2 regions of the Halomonas sp. HL-93 genome follow, and region 1 is predicted to be linked to the other one. Evidence: predicted binding sites of a transcription regulator. Region 1 holds the regulator's gene; the other holds the start of a gene.
What was found. Region 1 encodes LexA, which represses DNA repair genes until DNA is damaged. Its sites were predicted from a motif close to TACTGTNTANNTANACAGTA; they were not measured.
Positions count from the first base shown of each region.

Region 2: a site for LexA is predicted at 3,334-3,353, ahead of GA0071314_RS06140 (LexA family protein). Genes of this name have one in related genera too.

Region 1 covers NZ_LT593974.1:1,840,598-1,846,366, reverse strand. The annotation lists gene ppsR (posphoenolpyruvate synthetase regulatory kinase/phosphorylase PpsR) at 1-275, shown strand, start outside; gene GA0071314_RS08520 (hypoxanthine-guanine phosphoribosyltransferase) at 293-871, opposite strand; gene nagZ (beta-N-acetylhexosaminidase) at 904-1,929, opposite strand; gene GA0071314_RS08510 (L,D-transpeptidase) at 1,987-2,511, opposite strand; gene GA0071314_RS08505 (TetR/AcrR family transcriptional regulator) at 2,489-3,166, opposite strand; gene lexA (transcriptional repressor LexA) at 3,423-4,085, shown strand; gene purU (formyltetrahydrofolate deformylase) at 4,088-4,942, opposite strand; gene GA0071314_RS08490 (ribonuclease J) at 5,205-5,769, shown strand, end outside.
Region 2 covers NZ_LT593974.1:1,360,641-1,366,409, reverse strand. The annotation lists gene prmB (50S ribosomal protein L3 N(5)-glutamine methyltransferase) at 1-385, opposite strand, end outside; gene GA0071314_RS06155 (Smr/MutS family protein) at 548-1,117, shown strand; gene GA0071314_RS06150 (patatin-like phospholipase family protein) at 1,123-2,136, opposite strand; gene GA0071314_RS06145 (alpha/beta fold hydrolase) at 2,133-3,044, opposite strand; gene GA0071314_RS06140 (LexA family protein) at 3,377-3,820, shown strand; gene GA0071314_RS06135 (Y-family DNA polymerase) at 3,831-5,147, shown strand; gene GA0071314_RS06130 (sodium-dependent transporter) at 5,133-5,769, opposite strand, start outside.

The DNA.
Region 1 (5,769 bases):
GGATGCTAAAACTGCCCAAGGCACTCGCACCCCACAGGCACAAATTATTTGGCCTAACGATTGACGCACGGCGTCTGGCGGCGATCCGCAACGAGCGCCGACCTAATAGTCGGTATAGCTCGATGGATCAATGTATGCAGGAAATTGAGCAGGCCGAAGCGTTGTATCGACGACTGCATGTGCCTTACATCGATGCCACTCGTTTCTCAGTGGAAGAGATATCCACTCGCATGATTGCCGAAACCGGGTTAGCGCGGCGTTTTTCGCCCCGCTAACCCCGGAAATCGCAGGCTCACATGCCCTTGGGTGCAAAAATCCCTGGGGCATTACGCCAGTAGCCTTTGTAGTCCATGCCAAAACCAAACACGTAACGGTCGGCAACTTCCAGACTGCAATAGTCCGCTTTTAAACCAGGGACTGCTTTTCGGTCATGACGCTTATCGACCAGCACCGCCGTGGTAATACTGGCCGCTTGCGCTTCCTGACAGTAATTCAGAATCGCAGCCAATGTCGTCCCTTCATCTAGAATGTCATCGACGATGACCACGTGCCGTCCGGCCATGGGGATTTCCGGCGACACCCGCCAGAACAGCTCACCACCGCGGGTTTCATTGCGGTAGCGCGTGGCATGTAAGTAATCCACCTCAAGGGGAAACCCCAGTCGGGTTAACAAGTGACCAGTGGTAATCAACCCGCCATTCATGACGCAATAAAAAACCGGCAGTTTATCGCCTAGATCGTCGCTGATCTGTTCGGCCATACGGTCCAGCGCCTGCTCCACCTGCTGCTGGGAAATCAAACAGTCGGCGTTGTCCATTAGCTCGCGCATGGAGTCGAGCGACGCGAGCGCTTCTTTATCTAGCTTTGCCATTAAAATTCCAACCTGCTGGGTAAAAACGGTCTTTAATTGCCAGTTGACAGGGTCGCCATTGCCTCAAGCTGGGCATGCGTGCGACGCCAGCGGCTGAGCGCGGGCAATGCATCCAAGTCTGGCCGAGCACGCTTATAGCGAAGTTTTCCAGGCCGGACGGACTGGGGTGCGGGGACGGCGGACACCACTTCAAGCGCCGCATTACGATCATTGCATACCAGCAACATATCGCAACCCGCTGCCAACGCAGCCGCCGCACGTTCGCGTGGCCCCCCGGCTTGATGAGCACCAGCCATGCTCAAGTCATCTGAAAAGATGCAACCTCTAAACTCCAGCGACTGGCGAAGCATGCCAAGCCAGCTAGGCGAAAAACCAGCGGGTCGCGAGTCAAAGGCCGAGTACACAATATGCGCGGGCATGACTCCATCGAGCTTTTTCGCCAGAGCGCTAAAGGGAATCAGATCGTGTTGTTTCAGGGCTTCAAACGAGCGATCGTCAATCGGCAGCGCAAGATGCGAATCCGCCGCCACGCCGCCATGCCCTGGGAAATGCTTGCCAACCGCCGCCATACCGGCGTCATGAAGCCCCGCCACTAACGCCCCGCCCAATTCGCTGACTTGCTCGGGCTCAGGGCCAAAGCTGCGATCACCAATCATGCTGGACAATCCGCTGTCAACGTCCAGCACGGGGGCAAAACTAATATCCAAGCCGCAGGCGGCCATCTCCATGCCCAGTAGCCACCCAACATCCTGGGTAAAGGCAAGCGCCGCCGCGCGATCCTGCTGATAATACTCACCGAGACGCGCCATCGGCGGCAGGCGCGTCAATCCTTCCTTGATGCGCTGAACGCGACCGCCCTCCTGGTCCACTGCCAACAACAAATCAGGCCGTAACTTGCGCAACTCGCCACACAATCGACGTACCTGATAGGCGTCTTCGACATTGCGCGAAAATAGGATGACGCCTCCCACCGCGGGCGTTTTCAGCAACTGCCGGTCTGCAGCGGTCAACGTGGTCCCCTCAAGGTCCAACATGACCGAGCCTAATGGATGTGTCATAGCGGGATGTCCAAAAAAAGCGCCAATACTAGACGATGATTAGCGTGAATCCAACGATCAATGCCTGTCGTGAAGCCAGACAGGCGTTCCGGGTGGGGCCTGTTCAAAGAGCCAAAGGAGGTCGTCATTACGCAAACGCACACAACCATGCGAGGCTGGCTGGCCCATTGGTTGATCCGGCGGCGTACCGTGCAGATAAATATAACGACGCTGCGAATCCACCAGGCCGCCACGGTTTAACCCCGATTCAAGTCCACATAGCCATAGAATGCGCGTCAGAATCCAATCTCGCTCAGGGAACTCAGCAGCCATCTCAGTGTTAAACACTTCCCCCGTCCAGCGACGGCCTTTAAACACGGCGTTTTCCGGGGCATTACCGCCAATCGCGGCGCGAATATAGTGCCAGCCAATAGGCGTTTTCCCACTCCCGTCTTGACACCCAACGCCGGCACGCCCGGTGGAAATATTACACTCATAGCGACATACATCGCCTTGCCAGGCACGTAACTGCTGTGCCTGAATGGCAATTTCGAGCCATAACGCCTGGCGGGGAGGCAACTCAATGAGCGACGGTGTCTGCATGATTCTCAATGTCTTTCTCGTCAGGTAGCGGCGCGTTCATTGCCGCCACCACCACCGGTCGAAGGCGGCGAACCAAGTCGCGCACCGTGACGTGCTGGTGGTAATCCTTTTCAGCAATATCGCGCAGCGCATCCAGTCCCGAAAGCGTAAAGATGACGGTACCTAACATAAAGTGTAGCCGCCAAAAGCGCTCGGCGTCCGGCAAATCAGGAGTGGCGCGGCGCACTAAATCAGTGAATCGGCTAAAGACATCCCCGTATTCTTGCTGAATGTAGCGGCGCAAATGGCCCTGGGCTTGGCTGTACGCAAGGCCAAGCAAACGCATAAAGACTTTTAGGCTATTGCGCTCAGCGGGCACCGTCAGCACGGTTGTCGCCATGGTTTCGAGCAGCACCTCAAGGGGAATATCGCGCCCTTCATAGCGAGCTTCAAGATCGTCTAGAGCACTATGAAAACGCTGCGAAAACGGATCCAGATAACGCGCGAATACCGCCTGAATAAGCGCTTTTTTAGAGCCAAAGTGATAATTCACCGCGGCCAAGTTGACTCGCGCCTTACTGGTAATATTGCGTAAGGACGTCTCGGCAAAACCACGCTCTGCAAAGAGCACTTCCGCAGTATCTAGAATGCGCGTCACCGTATCCGATTGAGCCATGCTGCTCTCCATAAAAACGGTCCATAAAAACGGCTGTTTTAAACAAACTAGGATACTACGTTATCGCTAGATAGCTCTCAACGTTTACCTGGCGATAAAAGACGCACCTGTAGCGCAACCGCATCTCCTTATACATCAGGTTGTTAGCCAGACTAACTCAAAGATATACTGGACAGGGAAACATACTGTATACTTAACCACATAGCCAAAAGGTAAACAGACGCTGTCTTGCCCACTTATTCAATTGGAGGCTGGTATGTCGCGGCCGTTAACTGTTCGTCAACAAAATGTCTTCGACTTTATTGTCAAAACCATGGCCGAGTTTGGCTATCCGCCTACCCGGGCCGAAATCGCCAAAGCGCTAGGGTTTCGCTCGCCCAATGCGGCAGAAGAGCATTTGCGGGCACTTGAGCGCAAGGGCGTCATACGCATCATCCGCAACACATCCCGCGGTATCCGCTTACCCAACCAAGAGCCCCAGGAGACGCTTGATACCCAACCATCAGCAACGGATCAGGCGACGGGTTTACCTATTATTGGCGAAGTCGCGGCAGGCAGTCCTATCCTGGCCGCCGAGCACATTGACCGCTACTGCCCCTTACCCGCCGACTACTTCACGCCCAAAGCGGACTATTTGTTACGTGTGCGCGGGCTTTCAATGCAAAACATCGGCATTCTGGAAGGCGACCTGCTCGCTGTACACCGTACCCAGCACATTCGGGATGGGCAAATTGTCGTTGCCCGCCTGGAAGATGAAGTGACCGTTAAGCGTTTTAAACGCGAAGGCCATCACGTCACTTTAATCGCGGAAAACACCGACTTTGCCCCGATCGAGATCGACCTACGTAGCCAGCCACTCGAAATCGAAGGTGTGGGCGTCGGCGTTATCCGCGGTGGCAATGGCCAAGCGCTTGGCTAACGCTAGCTAAACACGATGGTTTTATTACCGTGCACCAGCACGCGGTCTTCCAAGTGCCAACGAAGACCTCGTGCTAGCACGGCTTTTTCCACGTCACGCCCAAAGCGCACCAGAGCCGTCGGTGTATGACAGTGACTGACCCGGTGGATGTCTTGCTCAATGATAGGTCCCGCATCCAGCTCTTGGGTAACGTAATGGCAAGTTGCGCCTATTAGCTTTACACCGCGCTCATAGGCTTGGTGATACGGCTTGGCACCGGCAAATGAGGGCAGAAAGCTGTGGTGGATATTGATCACCTGCCCCGCATAGCGCTGGCACAACGCTGGCGGCAGAATTTGCATATAGCGGGCCAACACCACGCAGTCTGCTCGCGCTTGGTCAATATGCGCTTGCACTTGCCCAAAGGCCGCTGGTTTATCCTTGGGATCCACGGGAACATGGTGATAGGGAATACCGTACCACTCGGTTAACGACCGCATATCATCATGATTCGATATCACGCCAACAATATCGCAATCAAGCTCACCTACCTGCCAGCGGTAGAGTAAATCAACCAAACAATGTGATTCTCGCGATACCATCAACACGACCCGCCGACGCTTCTGGGTATCGACCAACGCCCACTGCATATCAAACTGCGCAGCCACAGGTTCAAAGGCCGAACGTAACGCTTCCGCCGACATACCCAATGAATCCGCTAATATTTCGTAGCGCATAAAAAAACGCCCGGTTTGCAGATCAGAATGCTGACTAGCCTCAGTAATAGACCCGCCTTGCGCGGCAATAAAACTCGATACTTCCGCCACAATTCCCACCTGGTCTGGGCAGGACACCACTAAACGATAAAAATGCGACATAGTCATTACTCTTAACGGTTTACCACGCGGCTATTGTCATGGCCGTCCATGGGCATTCAACAAACGTCTAGTGTACCCAATGCGACGCCCGCAATCATCGACTGTCACGGCGATGATTGTTAGCCGACCGCCGCTTACCGTATAGTTGAGGAATTATTTTTTAGGCTTTATTACTCTGATGCATCCACCGCGCGCTCATATTCGTCCCCGTCGTCGCCCCCCATTGCGCATCTTGCCGTTAGGCGGTTGTGGGGAGATTGGCATGAATCTGACGCTATATGGCTACGAGGATCACTGGATCGCCGTGGATTGCGGCATGATGATTCGTCAGGATTTACCCAACGCTCCGCTCCAAGTCCCCAACCTGGCGACGCCGAAAGCATTGGGCATCGCGCCTAAAGCGCTGTATATCACCCACGGGCATGAAGACCATATTGGCGCAGTTGCCTGGCTCTGGCCTCACTGGCAATGCCCCATTTATGCCACGCCCCTGGCGGCAGGCTTATTGCGTCTCAAATTTGCCGAGCATCAACTCAGCAGCGCCGCCATCCATGTAGTCGAGCCCGGTGAGGCCTTGCAAAGCGGCCCTTTCATCCTTCGCTATCTGGCGGTTCCTCACTCAATACCCGAGAGCTGCGCGTTGATCGTCATGGCAGGTCTCTACCGCGTGCTGCATAGCGGGGACTGGAAGCTTGATCCCGAGCCGATCATCGGTGAGCCGATCAATCAAGCACAGTTCAAGGCACTCGCGCCAGTTGACTTGGTGATAGGCGATTCCACTAACGCTCCGATGCCAGGCCACTCGGGCAGCGAAGGTGATGTCGCCC
Region 2 (5,769 bases), 480 kb from region 1:
TTGGCGAGCGCGGGATCAGCACGCGTTCATCAACGTCGAACGGGTAGCCGGCAAAAAACGCCTCGCCCAGCAGATAAGGCAGCGGTCGACGGGTGGTAATGCGTTCACGGGTGAGCGCCACGATGCGCTCACGCTCCATCGGCAACAGGCGCGCATCCTGCACGCCGGGGTCAACGTTCCAGGGCAAATGCAGCGCCCCTAGACACAGTGCCACGGCTTCATCCCAGGCCGACTCGGTACCGTGGCCATAATACAGCCCCGCCAGATAGAACTCGCTGGACACCCAGCGCAGGTAGTCGCGTAAGCTTAAGAGCTCGCTCACCAGTGCCGAATCCGGCAGGGAGAGAGCGGAGTGTGAAGTATCGGCGTTGAGATGCGTGGTCACATCGGCTCCTGATCAACTGAGGTCCCCATCCCCTGATGCTAGAGGGCATGGCATGGCGAAAGAAAAGATTGTACCTTTGACGCCGCCCGGTTCACAGCAACGCTCAGCTCGCTATACTGTGCGCTTGCAACCTTCCTTGCCCCTTTGCCACCTGAGCCTGTCATGACAAGACGCCGCCACCTGCCCGACGACGACGATATCAGCGCGTTTCGCCAAGCGCTGAAAGCCGCGGGCGTGCGCCGTATTGACTCCAATCAGGCCGACCCCGGCAAGCCCAGACGCAACGACGATGCCCAACAGATACGCCGCCAGGCGGCGGTGGAAAGCAACACCCTTGCCACCAGCGGCCGCACCTCCGATGGCCGGGTCGAGGCGGTGCGCCCTTCCGAATATCTGGAGTTCAGCGTTGCCGATTTGCCGTGGCGCACCTTCAGCCAGTTGAAACGTGGCCAGATGGCGTGGCAAGCAGGCCTCGACCTGCACGGCTATACCCTGGAAGAGGCCCGCGCCGAGCTCGAAAGCTTTCTGCGCGACGCCGCCTCCCAGGGGCTGCGCTGCGTGCTGGTGGTGCATGGCAAAGCCTGGGGCACCACGGCCGACTTCCCGGTCCTGAAAAGCCACACCAACGCCTGGCTGCGGGAATGGCCCGGGGTACTGGCGTTCTGCTCCGCCACCGAGCTCGACGGCGGCACCGGCGCGGTGTATATCCTGCTGCGTAAACGCGGGCAGTAGGCGGGCTATTCTGCCGCGTCCGAGGCAATGCCCGGCATTCTGCGCTCCAGGGCCTCATCGGCCAGGTGGCGGCCCAGTCGGATAAGATCTTTGGCGCGGTGGAATTCGTAGGTACTGCAGACGGTTTTGGGAATTTCGATCAGCACATCCGGCGGATAACCAGCAATCTTGTACTTGGCGAGCGCCGCCTGGGTGATATCGAACGATTCGAGAATCATATCAAGCTTGCCCCATTCGCGCTTGCCGCGAAGGTCCACCGTTTCATCGTCATCACTGTCGTCACTGCTGCCGCCTAAACCGCCCCATAGCCGCCGCGTCGTCGCGCGGACCTCTTCCATCCAGCCGCCAATGTTGGCGTCCCGGTCCCTCTCCAACTCAGTACGGCTGTCCTCACTCTCCCCCTGAGGCAGCAACTCCTCCAGCGTGACTGGCTGCGGGCTATGGGCGGTGACGTTCACCGCCACCACAAAGTCGGCCTCGTGGGCCGCTAAAATGGGCATCATCGGCAACGGATTCAGCAGCCCGCCGTCCACCAGCACCTGCTCGCCGATATGCACGGGGGTAATCACGCCGGGTACCGCAATCGAGGCGCGTATCGCGCGCAGCAGCGGGCCATTCTGAAACCATACCTCGCGTTGGCGTACCAGGTCGGTGGCCACGGTGGTTACCGGAATCGGCAGGTCTTCGATCAGCCTGTCGCCGACCAGCCCTTCGAGCTTGCTCATCACTTTGCTGGCGCGCATGGCGCCCATCGGACTCCAGGTCACGTCCACCAGCCTGAGCACGTCCAGGTAGTCCAGGTTACACACCCATTCGCGGTATTCCGGCAGCTTGCCCGACGCGTAAATCCCACCGATCAGTGCGCCCATGGAGCATCCGGCGATGGAAATAATCTCGAAGCCCCGCGCCTCGAGCGCTTCGATCACGCCGATATGCGCGTAGCCCCGGGCCCCGCCGCTGCCCAGCACTAACGCCACCTTATTGCCGCTCTGTTCATTGGCGTTGGTCACTTCGTTCATCGCGCACGTCCTTTTACTGATTCAGGCATTGCGAGCTCATGCGCCGTGATCACCTGAGCCACCTGCGCCACGGCCTCGGGCTCCAGGTGCAGATGATGGCCGCCCGCCACCACGTGGCGGGTCAACTGCGGCACCGCCTGGCGGGCTTTGGCCGCCCAGTCTCGCTCGCCCAGAATGCCCTGCTCCCCTTCTATCAATAGCACCGGGGCCTGAATATCCGCCAGTAGCGCCAACACCTGCGCAGGGGTAAAACGCACCAGTGACGGTTTCAGCAGCCGACTGTCGGTACGCATTTGTACGTGTCCGTCGGCCGTTGGCGCGGCGTTGCGCTCCACCAGCGGGGTCGCCGTAAGCGTATCCAGCGGGGTGACGCCACCCGCCACGCGCGCGGCCACGGCACTGGCCAGATCGGGGTAGCGCGGCGCTTGGGAGAGAGGCCGTCGGTGGGCCATCAGCCCCTTGCGTAGCTGACCGGCCGTTTCATTGGCGGGCGTATTCAGCGCGCCCAGACCATCCAGCAGGGTTAGCCGCGCAATCCGCGCCGGCATGGCGGCCGCCAGCAGGCAGGCCACCGCTGCGCCCATGGAGTGGCCAAGCAACGCAACCCGCTCAATGGCCAGTTCATCCATGGCATCCAAGACATCGTGGCAATAGTCCCACAACGCATAGTCGCTGCCCGCCGGGGCGTGCGCCGACTGCCCGTGGCCACGAAAATCGAGCGCCACAATGCGGATATCCAGCGCGTCCGAAAGCAAGGGTGCCAGGCGCGTAAAGCTTGCCGCATTATCCAGCCAGCCGTGCAGCGCCAGCCACACGGGGGCATCGTCACGCCCCCAGCTCAGGGCCGCCAGGCGCCCCTCGGCAAGGGCAAGCGGCTGAGGGGCGTGGGTTGAAGAGGGATGCATCATCAAACGTATCCTAAACAAGCCAGCCGCTTTACGCGCGGCCGGGTGACGGCATAAATCACAAACGGTACCATGCCAGCCTGATGGGCCTGTAGAAAATTACCCACGCCTGCCGACATACCCTGCTGCTTTTGATGAGGCTTTATATGAAACCCCACCGTGATACCCGTGCGCGCAACTGGGTCTTTTTTATCGCCGTTACCAGCGCCATCGTGGTGGGCCTTTGGCTGGCGCGGTAGCAACGAGATGCTTCAAGTCGCCTGACGCTTGCAATTTAATCCTCCCGGCTGAATACTGTATATAAATACATATCTCAAGCCGTGAGGATGCCGACAATGACGCAGCCCCTATCACCGGTCGCGCCCGCCTTGCCGTTGATGTCGCAGCCGCTGCCTTTTCCGCCGCTGCACGGCCGCGCGGGCGTTAGCGGTTTCCCCTCGCCCGCCCAGGATTATGAACCGCGTACGCTGGATCTCAACGCGCGCCTGATCAAGAACCCGACCCACACCTTCTATCTGTCAGCGACCGGCGACAGCATGGAAGGCTGGGGGATCTTTGACGGCGACCTGCTGGTCGTGGATCGCAGCGTTGCGCCACGCCTGGGCCATATTCTGGTCGCCATGTTCAACGACGAAGTGCTGATCAAGCGCTACGCCCTGCATCGCGGCACCCCGCACCTGTGCTCGGCCCACCCCCACTATCCGCCGCTCCCGCTGGAAGACACCGACTGCCAGGTATGGGGCGTTGTGCGCGCAGTCGTTCACGAATACCTGCGCTGAGAGGACGGCTATGATCGGGCTGGTCGACGCCAACAACTTCTACGTCAGCTGCGAGCGCGTCTTTCAGCCCCACCTGGAAGGCAAGGCCGTGGGCGTGATGTCCAACAACGACGGCTGCGTGATTGCCCGCTCGGCGGAGATGAAAGCGCTGGACATCCCCATGGGCACTCCCGCCTTCAAGCTCGAAGGGCTGCGCCAGCGCGGAGCGATTCACTTGCTGTCGTCCAACTACGAACTGTATGGCGACATGTCAGCCCGGCTTGCCCAGCTGCTGCGCGACGCCTGCCCGGACATCGCCCCCTACTCCATCGATGAAATGTTCATCTATCTGGACGGGCTGAGCGAGCGCCAGTGCCAAACCCTGGGTGAAACGCTGCGCCGACGCATTCGCCGCTGCCTGGGGCTGCCGGTATGCGTTGGGCTGGCCACGACGCACACGCTGGCCAAGCTCGCCAATCACGCCGCCAAGCAACAGCCGCATTTCCAGGGCGTCTGTCTGCTCAACGGACAGGATGCGACGACCAAGGCGCTACTGGCGCAAACGCCGGTCAGCGAAGTGTGGGGCGTGGGCCGACGGCTGGCCGAACGGCTTGCCATTGGCGGCATTCATACCGCCTGGGACCTGCGCGAGAGCGATACCAAACAGCTGCGCAAGCGCTTTTCGGTAGTGCTGGCACGCACCGCGCTTGAGCTGCGCGGCACGTCCTGCCTGGACATGAACGCAGTGGACCAACCACGCCAGCGCATCATGACGTCGCGCTCGTTTGGGCAAGCCACTGGCGTAAAACATCAGGTACACGATGCGCTGCGCCGCCACGCCCAGCGCAGCGCCGAAAAACTCCGCCAGCAGCACAGTCTGGCGCGCTCGGTGATGCTGTTCCTGAAAACCAACCGCCACCGTCGTGACCAGCCGCAGTATTTTCCCCACGCGCTGATCCCGCTACCCACGCCCAGCGACGATACGCGGGTGATTCTCGACGCCGTGCGCCAGGGCCTCGAACAGATATACCGCCCCCGCTACCGGTTCATGAAGGCGGGCGTGATGCTGCTCGACCTCGTCGATGCCCAGCAGCACCAGCTATCGTTGCTGAACGCCCCGGCCCACCACCATCCGCGGTTGATGGCCACGGTGGACGCCATTAACCAGCGCATGGGGCAAGGCACGATCCGCTTTGGCATGACCGATGACGATGCCCCCTGGCAACTGCGCTGTGCCCATCGCTCCAACCGCTTTACCACGCATTGGGATGAGCTGATGGAAGCCGGCACGCATCCCGGTGCCATTGCTGACGCCAGGTCAAAACGGCAGCGCTCAGCGAACCTGTAGCGCAAAGCGCAACCGCGGACTTAGAGCTTCACCCAGCGCCACCATGGCGACCAGAATGGCCAGCAACCACGGCCAGTGCGCGGCAAACGACACCTGATAAATCCCCAATGCATCGATAAAAATCACCACAATGCCCAGCGGGCTAACGTAACGCACCATGGACAGCCACAGCGCATAGGGCAACGGCGCCAGCCCAAGCTCATCACGGAACGTCTCGCTCTTCAGCACAAAGCCTGCCAGCACGACCATGCCCAAACCGCCCAGCGGCATCATCAAGCGTGAAGTCAGGTAATCCAGCCAATCGAAAACGCTTTTACCGGCCAGCGTCCAGTCGGCGCCCAGATTGAATGACAGCATCGCCAGGGTACTGATCAGCCACAGCACGATACCCGTGCTCCACGAGGCGGTGCGCCGTGAAATGCCTTTGTTATCGCACAGCCAGGACACCGTTGCCTCGACCATCGAAATCGCCGAGGTGAGCGCGGCCATCGACAGCATCAGGAAGAACAGGGTACCGAACAGCGTGCCGAGTGGCATCGCCTGAAAGGCCAGCGGCAGGCTCATGAAGATGAGCCCCGGCCCTTCGGCGGGATTCATGCCGTTGGCAAAGATCACGGGGAAG